Regions from separate parts of the Synechococcus sp. Cu2B8-bc1011 genome, predicted to be linked through region 4. Evidence: predicted binding sites of a transcription regulator. Region 4 holds the regulator's gene; each other region holds the start of a gene.
The links. The regulator NtcA, encoded in region 4, controls nitrogen genes in cyanobacteria. The targets are predictions, from matches to a motif close to GTANCNNNNGNTAC.
Positions count from the first base shown of each region.

Region 1: a site for NtcA is predicted at 2,888-2,901, ahead of SIC18_RS08165 (DUF4278 domain-containing protein). Genes of this name have one in related genera too.
Region 2: a site for NtcA is predicted at 5,728-5,741, ahead of SIC18_RS02645 (molybdenum cofactor guanylyltransferase). Genes of this name have one in related genera too.
Region 3: a site for NtcA is predicted at 4,901-4,914, ahead of SIC18_RS02595 (urease accessory protein UreD). Genes of this name have one in related genera too.

Region 1 is NZ_CP138915.1:1,561,049-1,568,620, forward strand. It holds gene SIC18_RS08145 (bile acid:sodium symporter family protein) at 1-557, shown strand, start outside; gene SIC18_RS08150 (hypothetical protein) at 633-845, opposite strand; gene SIC18_RS08155 (hypothetical protein) at 1,758-2,066, shown strand; gene SIC18_RS08160 (hypothetical protein) at 2,068-2,391, shown strand; gene SIC18_RS08165 (DUF4278 domain-containing protein) at 2,700-2,807, opposite strand; gene SIC18_RS08170 (hypothetical protein) at 3,223-3,366, shown strand; gene SIC18_RS08175 (hypothetical protein) at 4,078-4,209, opposite strand; gene SIC18_RS08180 (hypothetical protein) at 6,075-6,320, shown strand; gene SIC18_RS08185 (outer membrane protein) at 6,616-7,245, shown strand; gene SIC18_RS08190 (hypothetical protein) at 7,314-7,572, opposite strand, start outside.
Region 2 is NZ_CP138915.1:501,382-508,953, reverse strand. It holds gene SIC18_RS02680 (molybdopterin molybdotransferase MoeA) at 1-210, opposite strand, end outside; gene moaC (cyclic pyranopterin monophosphate synthase MoaC) at 194-670, opposite strand; gene SIC18_RS02670 (hypothetical protein) at 673-993, opposite strand; gene SIC18_RS02665 (hypothetical protein) at 1,021-1,182, opposite strand; gene SIC18_RS02660 (nitrate reductase associated protein) at 1,306-1,761, shown strand; gene SIC18_RS02655 (molybdopterin oxidoreductase family protein) at 1,742-3,970, opposite strand; gene SIC18_RS02650 (NarK family nitrate/nitrite MFS transporter) at 4,049-5,611, opposite strand; gene SIC18_RS02645 (molybdenum cofactor guanylyltransferase) at 5,853-6,452, shown strand; gene SIC18_RS02640 (GTP 3',8-cyclase MoaA) at 6,449-7,501, shown strand; gene SIC18_RS02635 (hypothetical protein) at 7,566-7,572, shown strand, end outside.
Region 3 is NZ_CP138915.1:488,291-495,862, forward strand. It holds gene urtC (urea ABC transporter permease subunit UrtC) at 1-443, opposite strand, end outside; gene SIC18_RS02570 (ABC transporter permease subunit) at 448-1,602, opposite strand; gene urtA (urea ABC transporter substrate-binding protein) at 1,692-2,987, opposite strand; gene ureG (urease accessory protein UreG) at 3,105-3,707, opposite strand; gene SIC18_RS02585 (urease accessory protein UreF) at 3,707-4,375, opposite strand; gene ureE (urease accessory protein UreE) at 4,372-4,839, opposite strand; gene SIC18_RS02595 (urease accessory protein UreD) at 4,949-5,839, shown strand; gene SIC18_RS02600 (urease subunit gamma) at 5,903-6,205, shown strand; gene SIC18_RS02605 (urease subunit beta) at 6,217-6,537, shown strand; gene ureC (urease subunit alpha) at 6,541-7,572, shown strand, end outside.
Region 4 is NZ_CP138915.1:864,383-871,954, reverse strand. It holds gene SIC18_RS04440 (transglycosylase SLT domain-containing protein) at 1-706, shown strand, start outside; gene SIC18_RS04435 (hypothetical protein) at 680-1,177, opposite strand; gene SIC18_RS04430 (thioredoxin domain-containing protein) at 1,308-1,853, shown strand; gene thyX (FAD-dependent thymidylate synthase) at 1,888-2,613, shown strand; gene dcd (dCTP deaminase) at 2,705-3,298, opposite strand; gene SIC18_RS04415 (cob(I)yrinic acid a,c-diamide adenosyltransferase) at 3,298-3,906, opposite strand; gene rph (ribonuclease PH) at 4,041-4,766, shown strand; gene ntcA (global nitrogen regulator NtcA) at 4,858-5,592, shown strand; gene SIC18_RS04400 (DUF3084 domain-containing protein) at 5,644-6,774, shown strand; gene SIC18_RS04395 (resolvase) at 6,771-7,223, shown strand; gene SIC18_RS04390 (DUF3146 family protein) at 7,201-7,458, opposite strand; gene pth (aminoacyl-tRNA hydrolase) at 7,458-7,572, opposite strand, start outside.

The sequences.
Region 1 (7,572 bases), 700 kb from region 4:
TGGCCAGTCTTGTTACAGCTGCAACTCTCCCTCTTGTTTTGAGCATCGCAGCACCAATTTTTATCCCACAGCAAGAGATTGGATTGTCAATACTCCCTTTAAGCTTAAAAGTCTTTTCATTGGCAACACTTCCTGTTCTTTTGGGTGTCTTGATTCGCCAGTGGACCCCAAATCTTGCGGTTCGCTGGCAGTTGCCAAGTAGTCAAGTGGCAAATGTTTTGTTTGTTGCAGTCTTGATCGGAGTATTGATTGGTCAGTGGGATGTTTTTATCGCTTACCTTCCAGTGCTCGGACCAGTGTTGCTTCTGCTCAATCTTTTAATGCTAATCGTAGGTTTAGCGGTTGGTCATTTGCTGAGCTTAAAGAAAGCACAGATTACCTCGCTGTCTGTAGAGGCTGGTTTTCAAAATGGAACGATTGGCATTGTTGTTGGTTCGTTGATCAGTGAAGAACTTTTGCAAGGAGGATTGAGTCGCTTCAGTCTTCCTTCAGCTGTATATAGTGTTTTGATGTTAATAACGATTGTACCCTTCGTTCTTTGGAGGAGAAGTTTGTGATGAGTGAATCTGCTGAATCCCTAATGATTTGCACTTGTTGTCGATAACGGTTATTCGCTTATTCATGAAGCCACGCTAACGTTTTTCAGTTTCGACTTCTTGAATAACTACGGATCCATCTTCTAAGGCGTCAGTCATTTCTTCAACAAAGTGATCTGCATAGAACTTGAGGCTGTCTAACTTCTTGGAGGGATCCTGGTCATTGGTGATCTCATCAATCGCCTCATCTGCTATCGCCTTTCTCATCTCAGCCTTTAAAAGTAACTGTCGAGCTTCCTCGACACTCATCAATGGATTTTGTTTACCCAATGGTGTGTGTGTACTCAGCCATGACCTGCATTTGGAACACTGAAGCCCCAGTCTGTTGGCATGGTGCCCTATTGCTTTTGTCGTGCTGATAGACATACGTAAGTGTTACCTTGCTCAAGACTGTCTCAAGGAGCAGTTGTTAGCTCACGAAGTCTGCTTCTGATGCTGCTTTTACCACTTCCAGGTCGTCAAATGACGCAGGTTTCAAATGGTCAATGAAGTGAATGCGAGCTGCATCCGACTTGATCCATAGATTGAGTTGTTCCCTGCTTTGAAGCTCGGGCACATTCAAATTCACCGTGATGGTGGCACGCACAGTTATTTTTTGAGAGTAATCCATTTGTGATTTGGTTGGTGTAATACGTATGCTTGAACAGTTAATCAGTGAGCATGAAGGACTAAACTATAATGACAGCATAGGGATGCATACGGGATTCACTCCATCTGCATTGAATCAATGGTTCGCAGTTGATTGGAGCGAGCTGACGTGCAGCGCAAGATTCGTGAATGACTTGCATCTTCTGCTCTGTGGTGATGCCAACATGCTTGATTAGAATCGTACAAAGCAGGGCTGATCAATCGATCAATCGTTCCTTGAGGAGTATTATATTTGTCATTGCAGAGGCAGGACTAACATTGTTGTAATGGCTGTGGAGATGAACAGACTTCTTGAAAAATGTGGAACATGATCAAAGGATTAATAAGAATTGATGTGGCCACTGCAACTGAATGGGATGAAGGTCGCACGCAATTCATAGTTCTGCGCACTGCTCAGCCACACCCTTTCAACCGCCCGCACCTTTCCCTAGGTGTGATGTTTTTAGTGACAAAACTACGCTCTCATAGGCTTACAAGATACGATTTCGGATGATCGGAAGGAGGCGCATACCCATGATCCGCGTTCAATTCACTGCAGCAGTTTTTGCTCTTGCAACCTTTGTCGTGCCATCCAGGGCCGAGATCGTTCCCTCCCAGTGTCGTCTCATTCGTTACGGCGGCATTGACACTCCTGTAGAAAACTTTCCTTGTGATTTCCGTCAGTCAGGTGGGAATGTCACTGTGGACTCCAAGAACTGGGCATTCACTTTCTTAGAAAGGAATCAAGGCAAGACTTTTATTCGCATCAATAGCATCCCACTCACGTTTACTCGTACAGGCCGATATACCCTCCAGGTGACTCAAGGCCCCAGGATTCGTTGAGATGATTCTTACCTTGGCAAAACCCTATATTCAATATTTGATGGGACTTGGAGGCATCATGATGAATGGGCTGCCAGCTGCTTTGCTTCTTGCCGGTCCCCCTGCTCCTCCCATGCCCCCTATTGAAATTCAACAGCAAGTTCCAGAAGAACAACCTGGATTCAAAGTGGAGAACTTTCGATTTGAGATCGATCAAAAGAGCTTTGATTGCTCTGCAGGCACGCTGAACTCAGGGAATAAGGCTCCCTATGCTTACAACCCATCAACGAATGCTTTTGCAAGAGAGCTACAAATCCATGCAGCTCAATGTAAAACTCGCTTTTGAATAGTTTGGAGGTTATCCAAAAAAATAATCTGTATAACACTCACTGCCATTGGTTGAGCAACCGATTCCACTCTGTCAGTGAGTGAATGGATCCTGCAATTGCTCAGGCCGATAGCATTTTCGTCTGTTTATCCCTGGCTTGGCTATGAGATTGAAGTGAATGTCGAGATTGCTTCGGTCTTCAGCCATGATTCCACAATGGAGTTCAATCGATGTGGATGAATTCAGGTAGGGTCTAAACCGCTAAGACTCAATAAAAAAAGCCCCCACGGTTTAGAGAAGGGGGCCTTCGTTGTGATCAATTGAGATCACTTTGCATAGGGAATGCCGCGGTAGGTCAGAAGTGCTTTCTTCGATGAATCGAAACCAGCACCTTGGATCTGCACGTACTTTTTGCCGCGATAGGTGAGAGTCATTTTGGGTTCCTCAGAAATCCAGGTCCCCGTTCCGTGGCCTGGCGAGTCTGCGCCTCATGTCAATGAGGTGAACGTTGTTTGTAGCTGTTGCTACATGATCTTCATAGCAATAATGTCTCCCTTTTAGTTGTTCGAGGGGATACAAAGCGGCATGTGATTTTGAATTCTGTAGCTTTTCTATACAGAACACTCTGCCCGCTTTCTCGTTATCCACGTATACCTCACACGTGATGAGCAGTCAGCAAAGAAACGCTCATTTCAGCAGTCGTAGAGAGTGAAGAAAAGACTTTCCTGGTTCGCAAGGGTTTGGAGGTCCTTCTTATGGCCAAATTCCCTGCGTTTGCTTGTTTTCTGGCGTTGCGGGGTTGCATCTCCTTAAGAGAGTGGTTTGATATTGAAATCGATTCCTTGACTGATGTCCTTGCTTCTTAAGCGTCAGATTGAGCGGCTGGAACTTGCTATTGAGCTTTCTACAGACTGGTTAGAGATTCAATATTTGAGGGCCGAACTGGACCAACTGAAGGACTTATATGAGCAGCCACACGCAGGTGTCGCCTGATCAAAGGTTTTTGTCCAGGATGCTTGCCAACTTTTGGCAGCAGATCCATGAATCGTTTGGCCTATGCACTCCCCTGCTGTCCTGACCTCTCGGAACCGCTCCAATCAACGAAAGAAGGGATCATTTCTGATTCAATGGGATGCGCTAACTGATCTTTATGTTGATTGCTCTAGATTTGGAAAGATCTGATCCAGACGTATGACTATTTCTTGACTCGGCCATGGTGATGGCGTCTTCCGTGGCGGACGCCTCATCGCCCACAACGCGATCGCCACGTGTTCGTATAGTTTGCGTCAACAGAGGTAAGTGGTTCCTACAAGTGTTGTCCTAGTGATGAATGAGAGGGATTGGGAATTTTTACTGGATGAAACATCATCATGGACATCCTTGCTAAATCTCCCTCCATGAAAAAAGTTATTTGATTAATATCTTCAGTTCGCTCACGATTGAGACGATGACTTCGATGTAAATCACCTCAGGATGATCTTCTCAGGCGGTGTAACCCAACACCTAGAAAATATCTCCGTTCATACAGGCCTTTCAGGGATTCATTGAAGACCGACCTTATTAGCGATGATCTAAAACTGATCCCGTTGTTCTTGATTCAATTTATAGATGTTGAGCGCGAAGCATGCGGTACCGAAGCTTACAAGGAGTACGAGCAGATCTTGAGTATTCATGGTTTATCCAGTAGGGATTTTTGCCTAAGCCTCAATCTTGAGCAGCTTTTGCTTTCTTGACGACAGGCAGGTCGGAAGGCTGGGCAAGGATGTAAACGACAGCAGCGGAGACGACTGCAGTGAAGGTGATCAAGCCAAAGATGGCGGTTGAATAGTCGGTCATCGAGAGGTGGTTGAAACGCTTGTTACGAATCTTAGCAAATTTGTAACGAAAGGTAAAGCCACGGCTCGATTCCGCTGTTTTCGGAGCATCTAAGGGGATTTCGGCCTCCTTTGACGGGGATGTAGGTGGAATCAAAGCTGTTAGACGTTGTTGGTTCGCAAGGTGAGGAGATTCTTCAGCTCAGTGAATTAACAGATTCAGAGCGCATGCTTAGCAAGATTGCTGAGTCACAATTCAATGCTGAGAACGGCCCCCTTGCGCAGTGCCAATGAGCCAACGCTCCCTGCGAGAAGCCGACAGGCTCTCACTTTGGCGCAATTTTGATGTGCATCAAAAACAAATGGGCGGTTTTTGACCTCACCCCCAAATTCTCTATCCATTCAGTCCAACGCCGCTGCGGCAAGAATGATGGATCACTTGAAAAGCACATTTTGATGATACATGCTCAATTTGAGCCATGATCCGCACCACGATAATCTCATAATCCAGTCAATCCATCTAGTGACGTCGGCGTGAGGTCTTTCGTCGGCAGAGGCAGTTGATGTTGTGCGGCTCATCGCTGTTCCAAGGTCAGTCAACGATTCAAGAGCCATCTTGAAAAGGAGCCAACGCAGGGGAGCAGTGGTTCCACTTCACACGTCCAGGCAGAGGATTGAAGTGCCTCTGCTTTTTGCTGATTAAGTGATAAAGTAAAAATGCATCTAAGAGTATTTATCTGTTGACCTCACATGCGCAATCTGTGTTATAAATTTATTGAGAGTTGGTAACTCCAGCACTCCAAAGACAGAGGCTTAGAGAACCTTTGTCTTTTTTTATGTGATTCCTGGCAACAGCTGGAGTTAGCTGCTCTGGAGCTAAGGATAACTTCTCTGAGAAAAGTGACGTGATTATCAAGTGCTCCATCGCCGTTCCGCAAGGACTCTTTCTTGTTGGTGCTTTTGATGCTCAAGCATCTTCACCCATTCAGCCAATCTGAGGTAGGAATGATGCTAGTGATCTTATCTGCGTTGACTCAGAAGCTGTATTGATCCCGCATACAATTTTGCTTGATGAAGACTGGTCAGTACAGCTTGCGAGTGAAGCAGGCGATCTCTAAAGAAGCTTCTACGACTTTACCGATCAACACCATGCCAATCATGATCTGATTGCTCAGCAATTTCATTCCTGTGACTATTGATTCGTGGTTTTTGGCTTTGATCCAGGCAAGCTCTGATTCTTCCGTACAGTTCAACTTAACCCCGACTTGCCCGCTGACATGTATATTGTGAAGCAAGTGTATGGGTGACCCTTATAGAAGCTATTCGGTGCCATTCTAGACAATCTTTATGCCATGAATCAACTGCCAATAAAGTTACGATCATTCACGGCATCAGGCCAAAGAAAACTGCGCAAGATTCACGCTTTCTAGGCTTCTCTTTGGACGTATTGTCTAGTTTGTACTTTTTGACAAAGCCATCCTAACGAGTGAATTGTGTCTTAAGAATCAGAACTCCTAAGTCTATGTTGATTGGTTGGTTGGCTGATCCCATTCCCTTCCTAACTATGTAGGGTTCTATGTCTGTAAAGGTTTTCTTCCCGCTTCCCACGACCCACTCGAAGATGGCTGAGGTGCCTTCTTCGATTGACCTGCTTTCATTTCATCTCTGGAGCTATGCCAGCGCTGGTCGGCCTGACAAGTGTGCAGATTCTATGTTTTGGTTAAGGACTGCCACTGATGTAGCAATGAGCACCTGCCTTGCGTCAAAGTGACTGGATTGAATGGACAGCGATGGCTAAACAATCAAGTGTTCTGTTTGTCTCCATCCAAAAGATGGTGATGACCTCCATTACTTTCGTTGGAATTCTCGGAGCTACATCATTGGCCATTGCTCCGGCAGTTGAAGCTAACCATCACCATCATAGGAATCACCACAACAGACATCATCGCCGTGTCGAGAACAGGGAAAGACGCCGAGCTATCCGTCATGACCGGCGGGATTGGGATCGATATCGCCGTAATAACTACAGCATTGGAAGATATGGAGGTTATCTACCACTTCGTCCTGCCTACGCCTATGGATATGGCTACAGGAATGGTTACAGGTATCACAATCCTTCTGGCATACAGGTAAGGATTGGATTTTGATCTAGATCAGCTCCATCATTGTTTAGGGGCTCAGCCCATCTCAGTACTCATCCGCTAGAACTTTGCCCAGTTGGTGTACCGCGCGGCTTGGTTAGGTGCTCCTCCTACTGCAACTCCTGCATGACCTTTGCATAGGTCTAGGGGGCATTAGCGGAGAGACGAGCGGATGGTCAAACAGCAAACCTGAAACTGCCTACTTCGACTGGTATCAGCAGCACAAGTGAGGCATCGTTGCCTTATTTCAATACTGTGCTGTGCTGCGTTGTCTCTCCTTAGGCCTGTTGGCTGCTTCTATTTCTGTTGCTGCTTTACCTACCGTTGCTCAAGAGGGCAGTGCCGACTTCCCTAAGCTGTATATCACTGGGGCAGCTGGAGCGAATAATCCAACAACCCGATCGAATACTGGAGAGGCCGGAACTTTTGAAGAATATACAAATCCTGGTGCATCTGCAGAATTAGGATTCGGTCTTGATTTTGACGGTTTTAGAGTCGAGGTGACTTATGCCATAGATGCCAGTCAATTGCGAGGCTATACGAATATTAGAGGAGTTGATTTTGACTATGTTTCAGGCGGAGAGACCCGAAAGCAATCAGCTTTCTTAAGCGGATACTGGGATGTTTTGCGTCATAAAAGTTGGACGCCTTACTTCGGTGCCGGAATAGGCTATTCAAATTTAGATGTGCGAAACTTTTCTGATGCAGGTCTCTCTTATGATGCATTCAATCGCTCTCTTTGGGGGTATCAATTAAAAGCTGGCCTGTCTTTAGATGTCTCGTCAAGATCGACACTGTTTGCTGAAGGTATTTATAGGGCAACGTCTCGCTTTGATACCAATGATGGATTCAATGATTGGAACAATGCGTCTTGGAGTAGCTGGGGTGGTCAGCTGGGGATCAGAGTAGATCTTTGATTTGTGCTATTGAATAGAATTGACTGAAATTAAAAATCATTTTGTTGTGAGAATATTGGCTTTGCATTCTACTGTTTATTTTTCTTGTAATGGTTTCTAATTGCTACTGGCTTATTGCCAGATTGGAGAAGAATCATGTCTATTGAACCGTCTGGTAGCAGTCTGCCCCTGTAAATGCCAGGCTCATCATATTCAGCTAGGCCAATTTCACAATCAAATGGGTCTACTACACCTATTATCTTCTCGGCATGGGCCTTGGTCACTTTCCCATCATCTGTATGCCCAGAATGTGTCGGTGACTCCCACGACCGAGTGCCGGTGATCACG
Region 2 (7,572 bases), 360 kb from region 4:
TTGCCCTAGGGCATACCCGTCCATGATCGAGGCTTGGAACCCTGGAATCGAGACCTGAGCAGTGATTGACCGGGCATTGACGCGCCCTAGAGCCTCCTCAAGAGACACGGTTGTTAACGCATTGATTGGGCGGATGTCTGCGAGTAGACGATGTCTGGCTTCGCTAAGAGGTAACCCTTCGCGTCCATAGGGCTCAACGGGACCAGGCACCGTTGCGACCTCCATCTTTATGGGTAAGAACGATCTGACTCAACGTCATCCCTGGATCAATCGACTTGAGCATGTCGTAAAGCGTGAGCAATCCAATGGACACTGCTGTCATGGACTCCATCTCCACACCCGTGTTGTTTGTTGTGCTGCATCGGCAGCACAGGATGAGTCCCGGTAGTGAGGAGTCCGGTTCAATCGTGACCTCCACACCACTGAGTGGTAACTGGTGGCAAAGGGGAATGAGTTCCCAGGTCCGCTTCGCCGCCTGAATGGCTGCGACTCGCGCAACAGCGAGCAGATCACCTTTAGGTGTGTTGCCGGAACGGATCAGTTCCAGCGTGGTTGGCTGCATTTGAAGGCAGCCTTTAGCGGTTGCTTGGCGTTTCGTTGGACGGCGATCACCCACATCAACCATGTGAACTTCACCTGATGTGTTGAGGTGAGTGAGGCCTTCTTCCATGTTCAGCGGCTTCCTAAGGCAGACCAAAGTGTTGCCTCAGATCCCACAACTGGATCCACAACGGCTTTTGGCGATGCGTTGGTGGCCGTTGCTGACGAAAGTTGCTCAACCAACTCGCTGCGGGATCCCATATCGGCCCAGAGGGTGGCTGGTGAAGCAATCACTGGCTCCACTTGTGCATTGGGTCTGGTGCCGTCGATCGCAACCCCACCTTGACTGCGCACCATTTGGACCGCAAGTGAGCCAACAATGAAGGCTCCTAGAAAGCCCGTCGCGATTGCGATTTGGCTGCGATTTCCTGTAGAGACGACCCCAGAGTTCATGCCTAAATTGAAGAATTCAGACTCTCACTATGGAAACGTGTTGAGTGAATCGCTACCAAATGAAGCAAAAGCTCCAGGATAATTCACATTCTTGACGCCGTAGGGGGTGCCTGCATGCGCATTGGCTTCGCTGGTATACCAGCCGTGAAGAGAGCCAAGAAGAAGTCCAAGTGAAATGGCTAAACGCATCCAAGAGGCCATAAGCTCACAAAATCTTCTCTTTGAACGTTGAAGCTCGAGGTTGCGAATGAAACCATTTCGGGGGCGATGTCTACAAATGGTTCAGCTTGAACAATTTACGTCGTTAAATGCATGAATCAAGCCAGTCATTGCTTTGGGTTTGAGAAGGATTTTGTTGGGAATTGGCGTTGTATTCCTCTTTGTGTCAGGCGAAAGCTAGACCTCATTGGTGTCAAACTGAAGTTGAGTCACTGGATGGAGTTCACTCGGGAGCAGCGCCAAGATTTGGTGGATTGGCCTGATCAACCTTCAGCTTTGTCTGGCATGCGGGAGCACTTGCGAAAGCTCACCCTTGAGACTGCCGATGGGATGGTGAAAGATCTACCCATAGCGGTGGAGGAGCCTTGGCAGACTTTGGCTGTGATTCCAAAGGCTGTTCAGCAAGCAGCTTGGGAGAGATCTGCTTCCATCGGCACGAACCAATGGGCTGATTTATTTGAATTGGAGCGTTTTGCCCTATGTAAATTGGCTCGTCCTGGCCATGATCATCACAACTTGGATGCTGCTTTTAGCGAAATACTGGGTTGATCAATTGTCGAAGTGCTTCCAAGCGACCAGCTTCCTGTTCGATTGGTTTGATGACGGAAACTGCTGGAGCGACGATGACTGCACTTGCTTTTAATTCTGGTTGTTTTGATATGGGGCAAGCCTGTTCATGCATCAGTGCATTCACTTCACAGGCTTGAGCTTGCGTGAATCCCCAATGCATCGGAAGAAAGACTGTGCTCCGTCGGATTTTGTCTGTGACTTTCACGCGAGCGGTGAGTTGGCCCCTTCGGGAGCTAACCGCGGCTAGCTCTCCATGCTTCACTGCAAATTGATCCGCATCTTTAGGGTTAATTTCTAAGAGGGGTTCTGGGTGCATCGTTTTTAAGCGCTCTACCTTCCCTGTCCGAGTCATCGTGTGCCACTGTCCGAGATAGCGGCCAATCGTGAGAACTAGTGGGTAGGTGTCACAGGGTGGCTCTGCAAGACCAAGCGGTTGGTCGCTACAGAACCGTGCTCGTCCATTTGCGGTTAAAAACTTGTGATTGGTGTACAGCCGTTTTGACTCTTGAGATGGTGAACTGTCTTGAGGAAATGGCCATTGTTGTGGTCCTTCTTTGGCAAGCACTTCATGACTTAATCCTGAGACATCGCATAATCGTTTTTGTGTTAATGCTGTGAATTCTGCGTATACCTCGGCTGCAGAGTTGTATGTGAATTGTTCTTTGAAACCAAGGCGCCGTCCGATTTCGGCAAACACCTCCCAATCGGGACGACTTTCTCGATGGAGATTTCTGAATGCAGGGCAGTAAGTAACCCTTCGTTCAGAGTTGGTCATGGTTCCAGTTTTTTCGCTCCATTGAGCAGCTGGTAAAAGCAGATGGGAGTAATGCGATGTTTCTGAGTCTGCATAGGCTTCGCTAACAACGACCAAGGGGCAGCGCTTCATCGCTGCTTTAACGCGCTCTAGATCTGGCATGCTCACCAGAGGATTGGTTGCAGCCACCCACCACAAATCAAGCTCTCCTCGCTCCATCGCCTCCACCTGTTGCCAGGCCGTAAGGCCAGGCTTGGACGCAATTTTCCCTTTGGTAAAACCCCACGTGTGCTCGACTTCAGCGCGATGCTCGGGGTTCGTGACTTGGCGATATCCAGGCAGAAGATGGGAGAGGCCGCCTGCTTCTCTGCCTCCCATGGCGTTGGGTTGTCCTGTGAGTGAAAAGGGTCCGGATCCTTCTTTGCCAATTTGACCCGTCAATAAGTGCAAGTTAATGATTCCACCCACTACTGCGGTTCCTTCGCGCCGTTGATTCACGCCCATCGACCAGAGGCTCAAGACTTTTTCGCGGCGATGAAAGAGCTGGGCGACTTCCCGAAGGCGTTTTTCTGGAATGCCACAAAATAAGGCCACCCGTCTAGGCGTCCAGCGGGCAACGACATCAAAAAAGGAGTCGTAGTTGTCTGTGCAATCGTCGATAAATGCAGGATCCTGTCCGTTTTCACGCATCACCAGGTGGGCGATGCCATGAAGGAGGGCAAGGTCACTTCCAGGGGCTACCGCCAGGTGGATGTCAGCTGCCTTTGCGGTATCGGTTTGGCGCGGATCTACCACCACGATGGTGAGAGAGCCTGGATGTCTTTTTTTTCGTTTCAATAATCGTTGAAAGAGCACTGGATGGCACTCGGCAGTGTTGGTTCCGATCAGGAATGCCACCGTGCAATGGTCTAGGTCTTCGTAGCTGCAAGGCGGACCATCTGAGCCGAAACTACGGGTGTAGCCGGCAACAGCAGAACTCATGCAGAGTCTTGAATTAGCGTCGAAATTGTTAGTCCCTAGTGCCCCTTTGAGTAATTTTTGAGCTAGGTAATAATCTTCGGTATGGAATTGTCCGGAGCCATACATGGCGATGGAGTTTGGCCCCTTGGATTTCAGGCTTGTTTTGATTTGGCTTGAGATGCGCTCAAGAGCCTCATCCCAGCTGATGGGTTGGAACTCGTCATCAAGACTGGTTCGGCCAAGGGGTTGATCAAGTCGGCCCCTTGAGAGGGTTTCGCCGACTGTGGCCCCTTTGATGCAAACTTGGCCGAGACTTGATGGATGGAGTCGATCTCCTCTAGCTGTCCACATAGGAGTTCCATCTGCATCTCGACGGACCGCTTCCCCTTTCTTTGCTGGTGGTCGTAAGTCCAGACCACACCCCACTCCGCAATATGGACATTGACTGCGAATGGTTGTGGTTGGCTCTGCCATGATTTTGATATGGGCGTAATAGCAATACCCGGTGCCAAAGGCACCGGGTGCGATGTTGTTATGAGAAGGTTTTTGGAATCAGTTCTTTGCGAATTGAGGACTCGTTGTTTCTCCTTCATGTAATTCAGCGAAGGATCCTTGCGGTTCCTTGAGGAAAAAGAAGCAGAAGAAGGCAACAATTAGACCAGCGATTCCTAAAACTTGGAAGAAAGCACTATTGGAGGCTGCAATGATTTCTGGTGAAGGATCCTTTCCTCCACCCATCCACATGGGAAGCAGGCTAAAAATAGTGAGATAAGTCACGGCTCCAACATTGCCATAAGCTCCGACCAAGCCAGCGACTTGACCTGTAACGCGTCGCTTCACCAAAGGAACGAGAGCGAACGTTGCTCCTTCTCCAGACTGGACGAAGAAGGAGGCAAGCATCGTGATCAAGACAGCAATGATGATCCCTGTCGTTCCACTGAAAGTGCCAGGTTTGATCATGCTCATGACGAGATAACCAATTCCTAAACCCGCTGTTAAGAAGCCCATTGTGTTCTTTCGGCTCCCTAGCTTGTCGGAAATTAGTCCACCAGCCGGGCGAGCCACAAGATTCACAAAGGCGAAGCAGGAGGCGAGGATGCCAGCGGTTGCCTTTGGAAGATCAAACGTGGTTTCGAAGAACGTTGGCAACATTGAAACGACAGCCAATTCAGATCCGAAATTCACGATGTATGTGAGTTCAAGAATGGCAACTTGTTTGAATTCGTAGCGATCTTCTTTGGGGTAGACCTTTGTGCCCAAGATCAATTCACGATTGGTACGAATAATTCCCCATGTTTGAAAGATGAACCAGATCAGAACGGCACCTAGAGCCAGTGGATAGGTACCGGTATTGAGGAAACCAACTTTTTGCAGACGCCAGCAGAGCACACAGAGAATGGCGGCAAAGGGCACGTTCATGCCGAGCAAACCCCAAAAATCACGCATGGAAGTTACTTCCAAGCCTGCTGTGCGATTCGGTCTTTGATAAACCTTGCCTGGAGGTGTATCGGTGACGTTGAAGTAATAGATGAAGCCGTAAACAGCAGAGATAATCCCCGTTAGTGCAATTGCACCACGCCAATTAATGATTGCACCTGAGGGAAGTTCGAAGCCGCCTGAGAACGAGAGCCATCCGGCGAGTCCAACCAGAGTTAGAGCGGAGAATGCGGATCCAAAATTGCCCCAGCCGCCATAGATCCCCTCAGCGAGGCCAATCTCTTTGGGAGGGAACCATTCAGCCACCATTCGGATACCAATCACAAAGCCTGCACCAACGATCGAGAGCAGCAGGCGTGCCACGACTAATTGATTGAAATCTTGTGCAGAGGCAAACATCAGGCAAGGAATGACCGAAAAAACCAGAAGACTGGAATAAGTCAGTCGAGGCCCAAATTTATCGAGAAGCATTCCAATCAGAACACGCGCTGGAATTGTGAGAGCCACATTGCAGATGGCCACTGTGCGTATCTGACCAACACTCAAGCCCAAATCTGCTTTAACAGTGGTGGCAAGTGGAGCCAAGTTGAACCAGACCACAAAGGTCAGAAAAAATGCGAACCAGGTGAGATGAAGAGTTCGGTATCTCCCTTGGAACGACCAGAGTTCTCCAAGCATGGGGGTATTGATGGATGGATGTAAACCCCGGCTTCTTAATAAATGCGCTCAGGATTGAAGCAGCGGCGCAAATGCAAACCGCTTTTTGATTTGATCATCGATCGAATCCCTGTCTCGTCGCGACGGATACCGAATGGACACAGAACTACATAATTGGCTAGATCGATTTCAGGGCTTTTCTTTCGTTTGGATGCATTCGCTACATTTCGACCAAATGTGTTGTGCCCGGATAATGGTTTAGATGGCTGATTTCTCGTTGGTGCAGGATCTTGAGGCTTGCGTGCTTTCTGGCGGATTGAGCCGACGCATGGGGCGTGACAAGGCGTTGATTCCTCATCCGCAAGGTGGCTGTTGGTTGACTCGTAGCATTGAATTGAGTCGAAAACAGGGTCTGGCTGTTCATGTGGTCAGTTCGCATTCAAGCCATGACCTGTTGGCTTCAGCGCTGGATGGTGTGACATGCAGGTCAGATCCTTTTCCTGGTAAGGGACCATTGGCTGCACTTTCGGCTGTCTTTGGTAAGACCAAGGCCCTAGGTTTGTTAGTGATGCCTGTCGATATGCCTTGGTTGGAATCCACGACTCTTGATCAGCTGATTGGAGTCTGGAGGGAGAATCCCTCCGTTGCGCTGGTGTCGCATGACGGGAACCGACTTCAACCCCTGTTTGCCATCTATCCCAATGACAGTGTTTATCAGACCACCATGTTGCTTCAATTGGCTTCTGATCAGTTGAGAATGCTCGATTGGCTTCATCAAGTGCCGTATCAGACGCTCGTACTTCCTGAGGCCCTATTGCGCAACGCTAATTGCCCTGCTGATCTCACAGTGCTTGATGAATGATGCAGCCATCATCGGTGATTGATTTGCTCGATCGGCCTCTCGGAGTGTTGAGGCTATCTCTCACTGCTCGTTGTAATTTAGCGTGTCCATATTGCTGTCCGGATAGTGTGGAGCCGCAGGGCTTGTTGTCAACTTTAGATCAGCTGCGATTGATTCATTCGGCGTGCGCTTTAGGGGTTCATACTTTGCGTCTAACAGGTGGTGAGCCTCTTTTAACCGATCGACTTTGGCCGCTCCTCGAGGCGCTTTCGGTTGGTAGAGCAACGCCCGGCCATCCCCTGTCTCGATTAAAAGACCTAGCAATTACGACGAATGGATCACTCCTTGATGACGCGAAAGCTCAACAACTGCGTGCTTTGGGAGTTGATCGCATCACCATTAGTTTGGATGCTGTAGATGCTGAAAGTATCGCCAGAATGGCCGGTCTTCGTCGTGGAGCGGAGGCTGGGCTTGAATTATTCAAGCGTGTGTTGGCAGGCATTGATGCTGCCCGTGCTGCCGGGTACGAGCCTGATGAAGGTGCCCTCAAGCTGAATGCTGTGATTCAGCGTGGTCGCAATGATGATCAATTGATTCCTTTGGCTCGTCTGGCTCGTCAGCAGCGGATGGAATTGCGTTTGATCGAATACATGGATGTTGGGAATCGGAATGGTTGGTGTCTTGATCAGGTGATGCCAGCCACTGAGATGATTCAGCTCCTTCACAGCCATTGGCCGCTTCAACCTATTGGTCGACAACCTGGGGGAACAAGTAGCCAATGGCTTTATCAAGATGGTGAAGGGTCTATTGCCACAATTGCATCAATTACGGAGCCATTCTGTTCTGATTGTAATCGTCTTAGGATCACTGCTGATGGGCAAGCATTTACCTGTCTATTCGCAAGTGAAGGCATTGATTTGCGCCGATGGCTACGTATGGATGTCTCCGATTCTGAGCTTGCAGAGGTGATGACTCAGCTGTGGACGGGCCGTTCTGATCGTTTTAGTGAAGATCGTGGATTAATGCAGGTTGGCAATCATCATGCTGAGATGGCTTATTTGGGTGGATGAGTGGCCTTTGCTACGGATTGAAAGAGATATCGGCGTTAAATCTGGTTTCTGAATCTTTGTTGAGATGTTCG
Region 3 (7,572 bases), 380 kb from region 4:
ATCGAAAAATAAACCCCCTTAATCCGATTACGAAATACCAAGTTCCCTAACACACCTGCGAGCAACGCAGGGATCAGCCAAATTGCAATGAGCGTAAACAAAGGCGATCGAAAGGGCTCCCAAAATAAAGGCAACCGATCAACCCCATAAAGACTGAAAAATTCCGGAATAGAGTTGGGCATATCGATAGAACTCCTAAGTTGGAGATACATCGCAGCGGCATAACCTCCAAGCGCAAAGAAAATTCCCTGTCCAAGACTAAGAAGTCCGGTAAAGCCCCAAATCAAATCAATCCCAAGCGCCACAATCGCTAGAGATAAAAAGCGACCCAGCAGGTTCAAGCGAAAAACAGGCAGAACCGATGGTGCAGCAACGATTGCCGCAATGATCAACACCCAAACTGTCACGAAGAGCCAGGGGCGTTGTTGAAAGGAACGCAACATCAGTTCAAGCCTCCACCATGCGGCCTTTTTGCGGGAACAAACCTGCAGGACGGAACTGAAGGAACACCACAATCAGAGCAAACACCATGACCTGAGCCATGCTCGTGGTCGCAAAAAATTCAACACCGCTAGCCAGTGGTCCAGGCATATCGGGCCAAATCGTGAGCAGACGCCCTGCTCCAATGAGATCGGTTAACAAGCCGATCGCAAATGAGGCCAGCACGGTACCCAGCAGATTGCCAACACCACCGAGCACCACAACCATGAAACAGCCGACGATGTAAGACGTGCCAACGTTGGGGCCCACCGAACCCAGCAACGACACGGCAACTCCCGCCACCCCGGCCAAACCTGAACCAATCCCAAAAGTGAGGACATCAACCGTGTCTGTGGGAATCCCAAGGCAATCGCTCATCGAACGGTTTTGCGTGACGGCCCTGATCCGGACCCCCCAAACACTGCGGTTGAGGAACCAGATCACCCCAACGACTGCGATGAAGGTCATCACAATGATCACAAGGCGTGGGACGGGAAAGGTGAGATCCATCCACTCCAGACCTCCGCGCATCCACTTCGGAGCGGTGACATCCACATTGCGGGATGTCGCCCTTGCAATACGACTGATTTGTGAGGCCAATCCACCAGCGCACAACACACCAATGAGAGCAGACACAGCCCAACCACCGGATCGCACAAGCCGAGATTGACGTCCCTCCAATAGAGGAGTCGGAAGAAACAACGGAAGACTGAATCCGAGCACTAAAAACACAACCATTCCAGCCGCATAAGCAAGCGGAACGCTGCGCACAAACTGCTGGAGGATCAAACTGACTCCCCACGTGGCCAGCAAAGTCTCAAGTGGGTTGCCATACAAACGTCGTATGACTGTGCGCTCAAGCAAAATCCCAATCACACCGCTTACAGCAAAGGCGCATGGAATAGCAACCAGCACGTAGGCGTTGTAAACCGGCGCAAGAAAGGGAAGTTTGAAAATGAGCTGTACCACATACGTGGTGTAGGCACCAAGCATGATTAATTCGCCATGAGCGAGATTGATCACACCCATCAAGCCAAACACAATTGCCAGTCCAAGGGCAGCCATTAGCAATACAGAGCCAATGGCCACACCGTTAAACAGGCTTTCGAAAAGCAGTTCCACGGGGGGTCTAGTAAGCGAAACAAATAAAAAGAGGAGCCCCCAAGGGGCCCCTCCAACAGCTACCCATTAATGGATGGGGCTATTCGTGATCAGAGCTTGTACTTCTCTCCCTTGCTGGGGTCAGACCAATCGCAAGCAAAGCCCTTCGACGTGGGCTCAAACTGGTTCCATGTCTGAGGATCAATTGGATAATCAGACTCTTCTACAATCTTAAATTGACCGTCTGAAGTGATCTCACCAATCCGAACGATTTGAGAGATGTGGTGATTCGGACGAACCTCAATTGGGCCTTGAGGAGCATCGAATTTGATGCCAATCAGAGCCTCACGTACTTTGTCATCATCGAAAGTACCTGCTTTCTCAACTGCCTTTTTCCATAGATAGACCATGTTGTACGCAGACTCTTGAGGGTCAGCAACTACTCGGTCATCTCCATACTTGGCCTTAAAGTCGGCAGCAAACTTCTTAGAGGCCGGTGTATCAATGGACATCATGTAGTTCCAGGCTCCATAGTGACCCTCAAGAAACTCTGGCCCAATCGTGCTGATTTCCTCCTCAGCAATTGAGTAGCTCATAACATAATAGCCATTCTCAGGGGTAATCCCTGCATCCTGGATCTGCTTGAAGAAGGCAACATTTTGGTCGCCATTCAAGGTGTTGATAATGACCCCACCATCAGGAAGAGCAGCCTTGATCTTGGCAATGATCGGGGCGACCTCGGTGTTACCAAGAGGCAAGTAGTCTTCACCAACGACTTCTCCACCAAGAGACTTCACTTGCTCTTTGGTGATGGTGTTGGACGTACGAGGGAATACGTAGTCGGAACCCACTAAATAGAAAGGCTTTCCGGCAGCAGGCGACTTCTCGAACATGTAGCTGGTCGCCGGCTCAGACTGCTGATTAGGAGTAGCGCCGGTGTAAAAAATATTTTTCGAGCACTCCTGCCCTTCGTACTGAATCGGGTAGTAGAGGAAAGCTTCCTTAGACTCGTAAACCGGAAGCATGGCCTTACGACTGGCAGAAGTCCAGCCTCCAAAAACTACAGGAACTTTGTCCTGGTCGATGAGTTTTTTGGACTTCTCCGCGAAAGTTGGCCAATCAGAGGCACCATCTTCAACGATATATTCGATTTTGTACTTCTTGCCGTCTACCTCAACACCGCCAGCTGCATTGATTTCATCAATGGCCATCTTTTCCGTATCCACCAAAGTGGACTCGGAGATCGCCATCGTTCCCGTCAGGGAATGCAGGATGCCAACAGTGACGCTGTCGTCATACTCAACGCTGGAGGCCTTCTCATCGCCACCGCCGCAAGCAGTGACGGCCAGACCCAGCGACGCTGCGGCCATGCCGGCAAATAGACGCTTGGACAATGATGAGCTCATGAGTTCCAAAAACAAGTGAAACGACGCTTCAACGCCGGGGTCCGAAAGGTACAGATCAAGTGAAAGAAATTCCTGTATCAATTAGAACCATTTAGAAATTTCGAGGCCAAATACGCATCAATTTGGTATCTGTTGCAACACAAATTCTTCCACGCGATCAAGTCCTTCTTCAGTACGAAGATTGGTAAAGCACCAGGGTCGATTCCTCCGCATCCTTAATGTGTCCTGTTCCATGACTCCGAGGTCAGCACCAACGAAAGAGGCCAGATCGATCTTGTTAATGACTAATAAATCAGACCGTGTAATTCCAGGTCCACCTTTACGAGGAATCTTGTCTCCAGCCGCTACATCAATCACGTAGATACAAAGATCGACAAGTTCAGGACTAAAACTGGCCGCAAGATTGTCTCCACCGCTTTCAACCATCACCAGATCAAGTCCAGGAAATTGATGCTCCAGTTCACTCACAGCAGCTCGATTGATGGAGCAGTCTTCTCGTATCGCCGTATGAGGGCACCCCCCGGTTTCAACCCCACGGATACGCTCAGGCTCCAATGCACCTGAGCGCGTGAGGAATTGAGCATCCTCTTGCGTGTAGATGTCATTGGTCACAACTGCTAATTGCAGGCGATCGCGCAATCTCCTGCAAAGCGCTTCCACGAGCGCTGTCTTGCCTGAGCCCACCGGACCGGCGACTCCAAGCCTGAGTTTGCTGCTCATCAGCTCCGGAACAAACGTGAATACAACTCAGCATGAGCCAACTGGGCGAGCCCTGCACCAACACCACCACACCAAAGCGTGTGCGGATCTTGATCCTTTAAAACACTCGCCTGATCACGAATCATCGGCAACAGTCGCTGCTGAATCCGTTGAGCCGTGGTGGGACCCAGCGGCACCAAGCGGACCGCCGCACTGAGCTGATTTGCAACCCAGCCATAGAGATAACCCTCAACCATCTCCAGCTCAGAAATCTTCCACGACAGGGCAGCCCAAGCCCAGGCCGCAGGCCACGCCAAAACCAATGGCTGAGGCAATGGATGTCCAAGATCAGCCATCAACTTCAGCAAAGAACCACCCATCTGTCCTTGCTGAGCACGCATCTCAGCCGACTCCCTCAAAGCCAGCAACCACCCATCGAGACTGATCAAGTCACTGGGCATTTCTAACCTTTTTTCCTCCCAGCTTTGAAGCTGAACACGCAACGGGGTTAGCGCCGCAGCCTCCAACCTCAATGCACCCCTCTGAAGCTCAGCTTCAATCCACTGTTGAAGATCGAATTCGTTGATCAAAGAACCATCCTGGATCAAGACTTCAAGACCTTCGGAATAACTAAAAGCACCAACAGGCAAAGCAGGGCTTACCAACTGCAATAACGCAAGCGATGTCATGCGTGCTGATGGGCGATATAAGCACCGCCTTCCGGCATGAATGAACGACAACACCGTGTCAGCTTCAATCCACGACCCTTAAGCATGGTTTCGAGTACGGAGTCATTCAGTAACAACAGCTCATTCTCATGCAACTCAAGTGCCACATGGCGATTCCCTAGGTGATAGGCAGCCTCCAGCAATGCCAGCGGCGTTGCTGCTTCCACCCGCAACAACTCCTCAAGAGCAGCGGTTACCAAAACATGCACCTGCTCATGCGCATCGGTGAGGCGATCACCAGGCATCAAGGCTCGCTCGCGCGGCAGCTGCAACAACACGTCTCGACCACAAGCAGTTCGACGACGTCCACGCAGCACCGTGCGCTGATCCGCGCTCAACGGCAACTCCATCACAGCGAGGGAGCCGTTCGGCCACGGCTCTTCAGACAAGAGGCGATGGTCCAACACGGTCAAGCCAACATCCAAGGGTTCAGACAACCAACGAGATCACGCCACAAAGACTGCCCAAACAGCACGCCATCATTTGGTAGTCCTTGTTACAGAGCTGAGGAGAGTTGGCGTCGAGCGTGCGTTGATGCAACGACTTGATCCATGGCACGGCACCTGCAACCTGCAGTTTGTTGCGGGCAGCAGTGGCAGTCAATTTCAAGGGGGCTGCACCGCCCCCTTGAAATTAATGCGGGCCGAACGGGGCGAGAACGGGCGTTGCGAGCTGCCACTGCTTCATACCGCTGGTGGCCTTGTGGGGGGAGACCAATTGAGCATCAACCTCGGCTTAAGACCAAACAGTCGCTGCTTACTCACAAGCGTGGCCGCGCAAAAGATCTATGGATCCATAGGTCGAAGCCAGCTCCATCCGCTGGGAACTTGGGCCCGCCAACAGGTCTCGGCAGAGCTTGATGCGGATAGTGATTTGGAATGGCTTCCGCAAGAACTTGTGCTCTATGCCGATGCTTTGTTTGAACAAAACCTCAGCGTCACATTGCCCATGGATGGATCCTTTCTCAGCGCTGAAATTGTGCGTCTCGGACGCACTGCCGCAAACGAAACATTGGGACAGGGATGCTGGAGATCAGACGTTCAAATCCAACGCCAAACGTCTGAGGGAAGGCGTTGGGAACTTGTTGACAGACTCGAAATCAGCGACGACGCGCTGAAGGGGTTCCATGGACTCAATCAACAACCTGTCTTCGGCACCTTGGTTTGGGCTGCACCCTTCCCTCTCCAAACAACCAAGATCAACAACCTCCTCGATGACATTCGCCAAGATCGAAAGGCTCTCGAAGGACAGATGCATTGCGGCGCACTCCCTCAGGGACTGATCGCCCGATACAGCGGCTTCTCCAGTCGAGATGCCCGTTTCTGGTTCAGCAGGATTTGGGCTCGCACCCGTCAAGCGCGAAACCTGGCATCGCCAAAGATTCCCAGGGTCTGGCCTTTACAAGAAAATCCATTGAGGCCATAAGGGTTCACATTGAACATTCCGCTGCCCAAGAGCGATAGAAACTAAGAGGAGTGCAAGGTCACCATGCACCTCAGCCCCCAGGAAAAAGACAAGCTGCTGATCGTCACGGCTGCGCTCTTGGCAGAACGTCGTCTCCAGCGCGGCCTCAAGCTCAACCACCCTGAAGCTGTGGCATGGCTCAGTTTCTTGGTTCTAGAGGGAGCACGCGATGGGAAGAATGTGGCCGACCTTATGCAGGAAGGCAGCACATGGTTAAGCCGCGACCAGGTGATGGAGGGCATTCCAGAGTTGGTCGATGAAGTCCAAATCGAGGCTGTATTTCCCGATGGGACCAAGCTCGTGACCCTGCATGACCCTATTCGCTAAGGCTTCTTCTGATGGCACCCCTGATCCCCGGTGAATTGTTAGCGGAACCCGGCGAACTTGAACTCAACGCCAACAGAGAGGTCACGACCCTCACCGTTGCCAACAGCGGAGACCGCCCCGTGCAGGTGGGATCCCACTTCCATTTCCAAGAAGCCAATGCTGCCTTGATCTTTGACCGTGACGCTGCACGCGGTCAAAGGCTTGACATCCCAGCCGGTACGGCCATTCGCTTCGAGCCAGGTGACAACCGCGACGTGAGTTTGATCCCGTTTTCTGGAGCACGCCGCGTGGTCGGTTTTAACGGAAACATCAACGGACCCCTCGACGCCTGATTCATGCCCTATCGCATCTCCCGCCAGGCCTACGCCGAAACCTATGGGCCAACCACTGGAGACCGCATTCGTTTAGCGGACACCGAACTCATCCTCGAAGTGGAAAAGGACTTCACCACCTACGGCGATGAGGTGAAATTTGGCGGCGGAAAGGTGATTCGCGATGGGATGGGCCAATCCCAAACCTCCCGGGCTGAAGGAGCCGTTGACACCGTGATCACCAATGCCCTCATCCTTGATTGGTGGGGCATCGTCAAGGCCGATATCGGCCTCAAAGATGGCCGCATCGTCGGCATCGGCAAGGCAGGGAACCCCGACATCCAGAGTGACGTCAGCATCGTGATCGGGCCAGGCACGGAGGCCATTGCCGGTGAAGGACACATCCTCACGGCAGGTGGCATTGACACCCACATTCACTTCATCTGCCCCCAACAGATTGAAACAGCTCTGGCCAGCGGGGTGACCACACTAATGGGCGGTGGCACGGGACCCGCCACCGGAACTAATGCAACCACCTGCACCCCAGGTGCATTTCACATCGGCCGAATGCTGCAGGCAGCAGAAGGACTTCCCGTGAACCTGGGCTTTTTCGGCAAAGGAAACGCCAGCACTCCAGAAGCCTTGGAGGAACAAGTACGAGCGGGAGCCTGTGGCCTGAAGCTTCATGAGGATTGGGGCACCACACCTGCCGCGATCGATGCCTGTCTGTCCGTTGCTGACCAGATGGATGTGCAGGTTTGCATCCACACCGACACGCTCAATGAAGCCGGTTTCGTGGAAGACACCATCGCAGCCATCAAGGGACGCACGATTCATACCTTTCATACCGAAGGTGCCGGAGGCGGGCATGCGCCAGACATTATCAAAATCTGCGGAGAAGCGAACGTGCTGCCAAGCAGCACCAACCCAACCAGGCCCTACACCCGCAACACTCTCGAGGAACACCTCGACATGTTGATGGTGTGCCATCACCTTGATCCAAAAATCCCAGAGGACGTGGCCTTTGCAGAATCACGCATCCGCCGCGAAACCATT
Region 4 (7,572 bases):
AAGTGGGGATTCATTTGTGGATCGTCTCTGGCGACTCGGCCAAACCCAGGAAGCATGGGAAACCTGGCGAAACCAACAACCCCCGTCCGATCAGCCCACCAATCCAGAACAAAAGCTCGTAGAAGGTCGTCTTCGTGTTGCCGTCGGAGACTCATGGACAGGGCTGAGTCGTCTTTGGCGCGCCAGTTTGAGGCTGGTGAATCAATCCTGTGAGACGCGTCAGCTCCTTCACCGGAGCCAGCATCCGCGTCTGCTCTCCCAGGTGTTTGAGAGCGCATCACAACAGGAGGAGGTGCGGAATGAACTGCTGATGGCGATCGCCAAGCAAGAATCCCGTTTCTCCCCAGGCGTTAGCTCACCCGTGGGGGCGGTCGGGTTGCTGCAGCTGATGCCAGCCACAGCGGAAGAACTCGCCGGCGGTGCGCTCAGCCAGGATCAATTACGAGAGCCAACACGCAATGCAACCCTCGGAGCGCGCTACATCGGTCAGTTGCTCGAGCAGTGGCAAGGAGACATTGTGCTGGCCGTTGCGAGCTACAACGCAGGGCCTGGAGCCGCCAGTCAATGGGTCACACCCGCTTTGAAGAACGATCCGGAATTATGGATCGAGAGAATTCCCTATCCAGAAACACGCCTGTACACAAAAAAAGTACTGGGAAATCTCTGGGCCTATCTCGGATCAGAACCTGACCGCTGCGACAGCTGAGGCAAAGGGGTTTGGCAGATCCTGACCCAACCAGATGCCCACCAACACCAACGCCGCCAACCAAAAGGCCATGACCTGAGGCGGAGGCACCACCTTGATCCGGGTGAGGTCCAGCCGGGCCAGCAAGGTGGCAGACGCCAAGATCAACACATCGGACAGCAAGCTCAGACTGAGCAGATAGAGGCCCACCATGATCACAAGCAGAAGGGTGGAGATCAGGCTGAGCACCCGGCTGGACGCCATCAGCAACGACAGCTGGCGAAGGAGGAGATCCGGCATCGTGCAGATGAGCACAATCACGAGCGATTGCAACACCTCCACCGTCCAGAACAAGGTGGGCGACACATTTTGCAGAGCGATCAAATGCTCGCTCTCAATGGACCAGTGATGGCCAAGAAAAACTGCCACACCGAACAGAACAAGCAGCAGGGGAGCCCGCAGCGGCAGTAGGAGGAAACGAAGAAGAAACATCAGCAAGCAGCCAACGGTCGACTGATGAAATCAGCGAGAAAGCAGATCACAACAACGGAATTGGCTTTTAAACGCTAGCAACAACACATCCTTCAGCCTGCCAAAGTAAAAGCATTCAAACGTTCCCGGCATGACCGGCAGTTCCTCCCCCGCCACCCTGACCCCTTTGCAAAAGGGGTTGCTGCTGATTACGGCTCTGGTCCTCGCTGCTGGATTATTTCTGCTTCGCAACGGGCTCAACCAGGAAGCCCCTCTCGACCAGCTGGCCAGGCAATCTCTGGATCCTGAGGTCGCCCTCAACAATTCCCGGCCCACCATGCTGGAGTTTTACGCCGATTGGTGTGAGGCCTGCCAAGCCATGGCACCCGCCATGCTTCAAACGGAACAGAAGCACGCCGATCAATTGGATGTCGTGTTGGTGAATATTGACAACCCACGCTGGTTGGATTTGATCGACCGGTATGACGTCACGGGGATTCCACAGCTCAATTTATTTTCAGCTGACGGTGTGATGCGCGGCCGCTCGCTTGGGGCGAGAACAGCAGACCAGCTGGAATCATTGGCGGTTGCACTGATTAACAATGAGCCACTGCCCCAGCTTGCTGGAGTTGGTTCCACCAGCAGCGTGACCCCTGCGGAGATGGTTTCAAGCCCAGGCCCGCGCAGCCACAGCTAGACAAACCATGAACAGTTCATCGCAGACGACACCCATGGACTCTCGTTTTCGAGTTGACCTGATCGCCGCAACCCCAAATCCGCAACAGTGCGTGTACGTGGGTATGCACCAGGACTACAGCGAAGGCTTCGTGGCCGCCGATCGCGAGCAATGGCCCGATGAGACCAGAGCCGGCGAAATTTGCGTCAAACGCCTTCTAGCAGGAGAGCGGGGCCATTACGGACCCATGGAGCATGCCCAGATTGTGTTGAACGTGGGTTGGTTTCCTCATTCCGTGATGCAACAGGCACGGACGCACCGGGTGGGCGTCAGTTTTGATGTTCAATCCATGCGCTACACAGGCGATCGCATCTGCAGGGCAGCACTTGGAGAACTCGATCTCGAAGAGGTGTTTTATTTGCGCCCCGTCGGTGAGTACAGCGACCGCAAGGGCAAGAAATACCTTTACAGCGAGGCTGAGCGAAAAAAAGATTTAAACCACTGCAAAATCAGTGCCGATCGCTATCAGGAATTGCTTCAGGCCGGCTACGCCGAGGAACATGCCCGCGGCATCCTCCCCTTTGATTACAGGCAACATTTCGTGGTGAGCTTCACGCTCAGAGCCTTCCTGCATTTCATGGATCTTCGCGCCAAGCTCGATGCCCAGCAGGAAATCCGCGAGCTCTGCGACCTGATGTGGCCACACCTCAAAACGTGGACCCCAGAATTTGCGAGTTGGTACGAAAAAACAAGATTGCATAAAGCGCGACTTGCTCCCTGAGCAACCTTCATAAATCAAATTCAAGACAACAATAACTTGTGGATTGCTTAACAGTTAAACAATCCAGATTACCCGTTGAGTTCAGTCTGATTCAGACCTTGGCCAGTGTGACGCGCTCGGGTTGATGCTGATATTTACCTTGCCGATCGCTGTAGGTGGTCTCACAAGGATCACCTTCAAAAAACAACAACTGACAGATCCCTTCACTGGCATAAATGCGACAGTCAGCGCCAGAACTGTTACTAAATTCCAAGGTGAGATGTCCCTCCCAGCCAGCCTCCGCTGGAGTTGTATTCACAATGATGCCTAAACGGGCGTAGGTGCTTTTACCAAGACAAATCACCGTGATATTGGGCGGCACTCGCATCTTTTCGAGGGCAACACCGAGGCCATACGAATGCGCCGGAAGGATGAAATAGTCTCCATCCTCATCATGATGAATGGGCGTTGATTCAAGATTGTCAGGGTTGAATCGCTTGGGATTCATGATCGTGCCAGGGACGTGGCGAAAGATCAGAAACTCCTTAGGCGAAAGCCTCAGGTCGTAGCCGTACGACGAACAGCCAAAGCTCAGAACCGGACTCTGCCGTTGATCCGGATCCAAGTGGCGCACTAATCCATTTTGAAAAGGCTCGAGCATGCCTGCATCAGCCTGATCCGTAATCCAGCGATCGTTCTTCAGCATTAGAAACCTCGACGCAATTCCGTCACTTGATCCGCCATCTCCATCATCTCTGCAGGGATCGCGGGCCCCGTCACGATCACATCCATCGCTGAAGGCCTTTGCTCCAACACCGATAAGACATCCTCGTGGCTCAAATAGCCAAGCTCGATCGCCAATCCAATCTCATCCAGAACGAGTTGGTCCAACGTGCCTTCTAAGAGATGGGTCTTACAGATCTGCCAAACCTCTTGGACTGCCTCTTTGACCTCCTCATCGCGGCTCACAGCAGCATCTGACAGGCATTCCGTCACGGAAGGCCGCAACCATCTGAGCCTGTCGCACAGGGTGAGGCTGCTCTTGGGGCCTTGACCCACTCCACCCTTGAGAAACTGGGCGATCAAAACATGGCTACCCAGGCCTGCAGTCCGCAGCGCTTGGCTCAGCACACAAGAAAAGCTCCCCCGAAAGGAGGCGGTATGCACCTCAAGCTGCCCTTCTGGAGCCACCAAATGCAGGGGTGGACGAACCTCGACAGAGGGCAATCCCCTTAGCCCTGCTTGCTCGAGAGTCCTGTGGTCAACAGTCCGCGACTCACGAGAATGATGGGTAGGGCTGAGGCTGACGGTCATCACATTCGCCGAAGTCCGGCAAATCCGGATGTGAATGAATCTAGCGGTGAAAGTTGAATGCACAAGTGTTTTGACACCATCCATGGTGTGCCGAGCCAACTGGCAGGCTCAAAGCACCTCCGCACCGTGGACTTATGACCGACACCTCTCGCAATGACGGACGTCGGCCGGGTGATCTTCGCCCCTTCTCGATCAGCTGGGATCCCATGGGATTTGCCCTGAGCTCAGTGATCATTCACAGCGGACGGACCGCTGTTCTTTGCAGCGTTTGCCATCAGGAAGGTGTCCCTCGCTGGCGCAAAGATCAAGGCCAGGGATGGCTGAGTGCCGAATACCGACTCCTTCCTGGATCCACTCCAGAGCGTCAAAACAGAGAGCTGCTCAAATTAAGTGGACGCACCCAGGAGATTCAGCGCCTGATTGGTCGCAGCCTGCGCGCCGCCATCAACATGGAAGCTCTCGGCGAGAACACGTTGAGAATTGATTGTGATGTGATTCAGGCGGATGCCGGCACCCGTACCGCGGCGATCAGCGGATCTTGGGTCGCGCTACAACGAGCCTGTGAACGGCTTGTGCAACAAGGTGTTCTCAACACCAACCCTGTCCAAGCTCAGGTGGCAGCTGTCTCCGTTGGCGTGATTCAAGACCGCCCCCTTCTCGATCTCGACTACAGCGAAGACAGCCATGCCGACGTGGATCTCAATGTCGTGATGAACGGAGAGGGACAATTGCTGGAACTACAGGGCACTGCAGAAGGAGCTCCTTTTAGCCGCCACCAGCTCAATGCCCTCCTGGACCTCGCCGAGCCTGGGCTCAAAAAAATCATGGATGATCAACGTGCGGCTCTTTCAGCTAGATGAACTCCGCTTCAGGACAAGGCAGCATTTCGTGTTCCTTGCTACAGGAGCCGGGTGGGCTGATCCATAACATCTCGTAAAACGCGCTGGGAACATGGCTGAGGTCAGCCGCGGCTTCAGCCGCTACGCACCACCAACAATTCGCCCGGCGGCCTCGAGCTTCGGGACCCCCGCGGTTCCATCCAACCGCACTCTTCAAGACGTCATTCGGGGACTCGATGGAGCCAATTCCGAAATGGTGGAACGGGGGAAAACCATCTTTTTCCCCGGCGATCCAGCAGAAAAGGTGTACCTCATTCGTCGCGGTGCCGTTCGCCTCTCAAGGGTGTACGAATCCGGCGAAGAAATCACCGTTGCCTTGTTACGAGAGAACAGCTTGTTTGGCGTTCTGTCGTTATTGACAGGTCATCGCTCTGATCGTTTTTATCACTCGATCGCTTTCACCAGAGTGGAGATGGTCACGGCACCCGCCACATCAGTGCGGCAGGCCATCGAAGCTGACACCAGTGTGGGATTGCTGTTGTTGCAAGGTCTGTCCAGCAGGATTCTCCAGACCGAAACGATGATCGAAACGCTCACCCATCGGGACATGTCGTCCCGGCTGGTGAGTTTTCTGCTGGTGCTCTGTCGAGATTTCGGAGTGCCTGGTCAACGGGGCATCACCATCGATATTCGCCTCTCACATCAAGCCATCGCCGAGGCCATCGGCTCCACACGCGTCACGATCACTCGTCTCTTGGGTGATCTCAAGGCGTCCAGCCTTGTCGATATCGATCGCAAAAAGATCACTGTTCTCGATCCAATCGCTCTCGCCAAGCGATTCAGCTGACCATGCAGGTGAAGATGGAGCTTCTATCCGAACTCTGACCCTTCGTTCTCTGTGACCGGCTGGTTCCTACTTCTCGCTCTTCTTGTGCTTGGAGGCGTGCTCTCAACCCTGGGAGACCGTCTTGGATCTCGCGTGGGGAAAGCTCGACTGAGCTTGCTTGGACTGCGTCCCAAACGCACGGCCGTGGTGATTACGGTGTTAACGGGCAGCCTGATTAGTGCCCTTTCACTCGGACTCTTGTTGTTGGTCAGTCGACAGCTCAGGGTGGGCCTGTTCGAACTGAATGCTCTCGAAGCGAAATTGCGGAGCAGTCGCGCCGACCTCAAAACAAGCAAACGCGCTCAGACACAAGCTGGCAAAGAGCTCACAACCGCCCAACAGCGCGCGGCAGAACTGCGTCGCACCCTGAAGCCACTCCAGGAGCAAACCCGATCCCTGGAGGCAGAGCGACAGCGATTGAGCCAAGACGTGGATGCGAAAGATATTGAGATTCAACGCACCGAACAGGAGCTCTCAGCCGTGCGCTCTCAAATTCGCAGTGGCGAGAAAGAACTCAATCAACTGGAAGACACTCTCCTCGCCCTGCGTCGCGGAAATGTCGCCATCAGCAGTGGGCAGCCGCTTGCAACCGTGACCTTGAAGCTAGAACGCCCCGATCAGGCAAAAACGGTGATCGATCAGTTGCTACGAGATGCCAATCTTCAGGCCTATCAACAAGCGCTCCCTGGCCAACCGGTAGAGCGTCAGATCCTGCTGGTTCCGCGACCCGACATCAAACGCTTGGAACAAACAATTCGCAAACCTGGCACCTGGGTTGTGAACATTCGTTCAGCAGCCAATGTGCTTCTGGGTGAAACCGTTGTGTATGCCTTCCCGGAAGTGCTTCCCAATGTCACGGTGACCAGAGAGGGGGAGATCCTGGCCCGCACCACCCTCGCGAGCAATGAGCGCAACCCTGAAGCCGTTCGCAACCGACTGAATCTTCTCCTTGCCTCCACATTGGCCGAGGTGCAACGACGCGGATCTCTCAGCAAGGGGCTGCAGTTCGATGTGAATGCCATCAATGTGCTGGGCCAAGAGCTGGTCGACCGCAATGGCGGTCTCGCTTCGCTCGAAGCGGTTGCTTTGCGGCGCAGCGAGACCGCCGATCCCATCGCCATCCAGTTGCGACTCAGTCCATGACACGCGTCGTCGCCTTGGATCCTGGCCGAAGCAAATGCGGCTTGCTCCTTGCAGACATCTCAACGAACACGGTTCTGCAAGGCATGGTGATACCAAGCTCTGAGGTCCTTGATCAGCTGCGCGCCTGGATGGAAGACGATCAGGGGGAGAACGCTCAGATTGCTGATCTGGTGATCGGTGACGGCACCAGCAGCACGATCTGGCAACAACAACTTCCCACCAGCCTGAAGGTCCACGTCGTGGACGAAACAGGAACCACCCTGCGAGCACGCGAGCGTTACTGGCAGTTGTGGCCTGCACGGGGCTGGAAGCGCTTGCTTCCTTCAGGCCTGCGCATCCCGTCTGGTGATCTCGACGCCATCGCCGCGCTCGTCATTCTTGAGGATTACTTAGAACGGCCTTTGCGATGGCCGGGACCCGGTCCCCTCAGAAACGGGCCCTCACGGTGAAGGTGTAATCCCCTCCTGGCTCCAGGTCATAGTCAGATTTCACAAGGAAGCGAAGGAGCGCATCTTGAATCAGTGCTCGCCCCAGGGAAGGTTCCACACTCAACTCACCGCGATCAAAAAACCAACTGAACTGCCAATTGAAGCCTCCTGCCTGGACGTCTCCTTCCAAACATTGATCCGCAAAACTCTGGCGTTGAACCCGCAGATGGGCGGTTGTAACAGGTAGCGCTGCCATCACACCTCAGTGATTGCAGAAGCCAGCTGTAGCCCATTGAGGTGATTTCCTGCAAGGTCGAGGCCTTGACGCTGAATCCTCTCCAAACCATCGACGACTTCTAACAAAACCTTG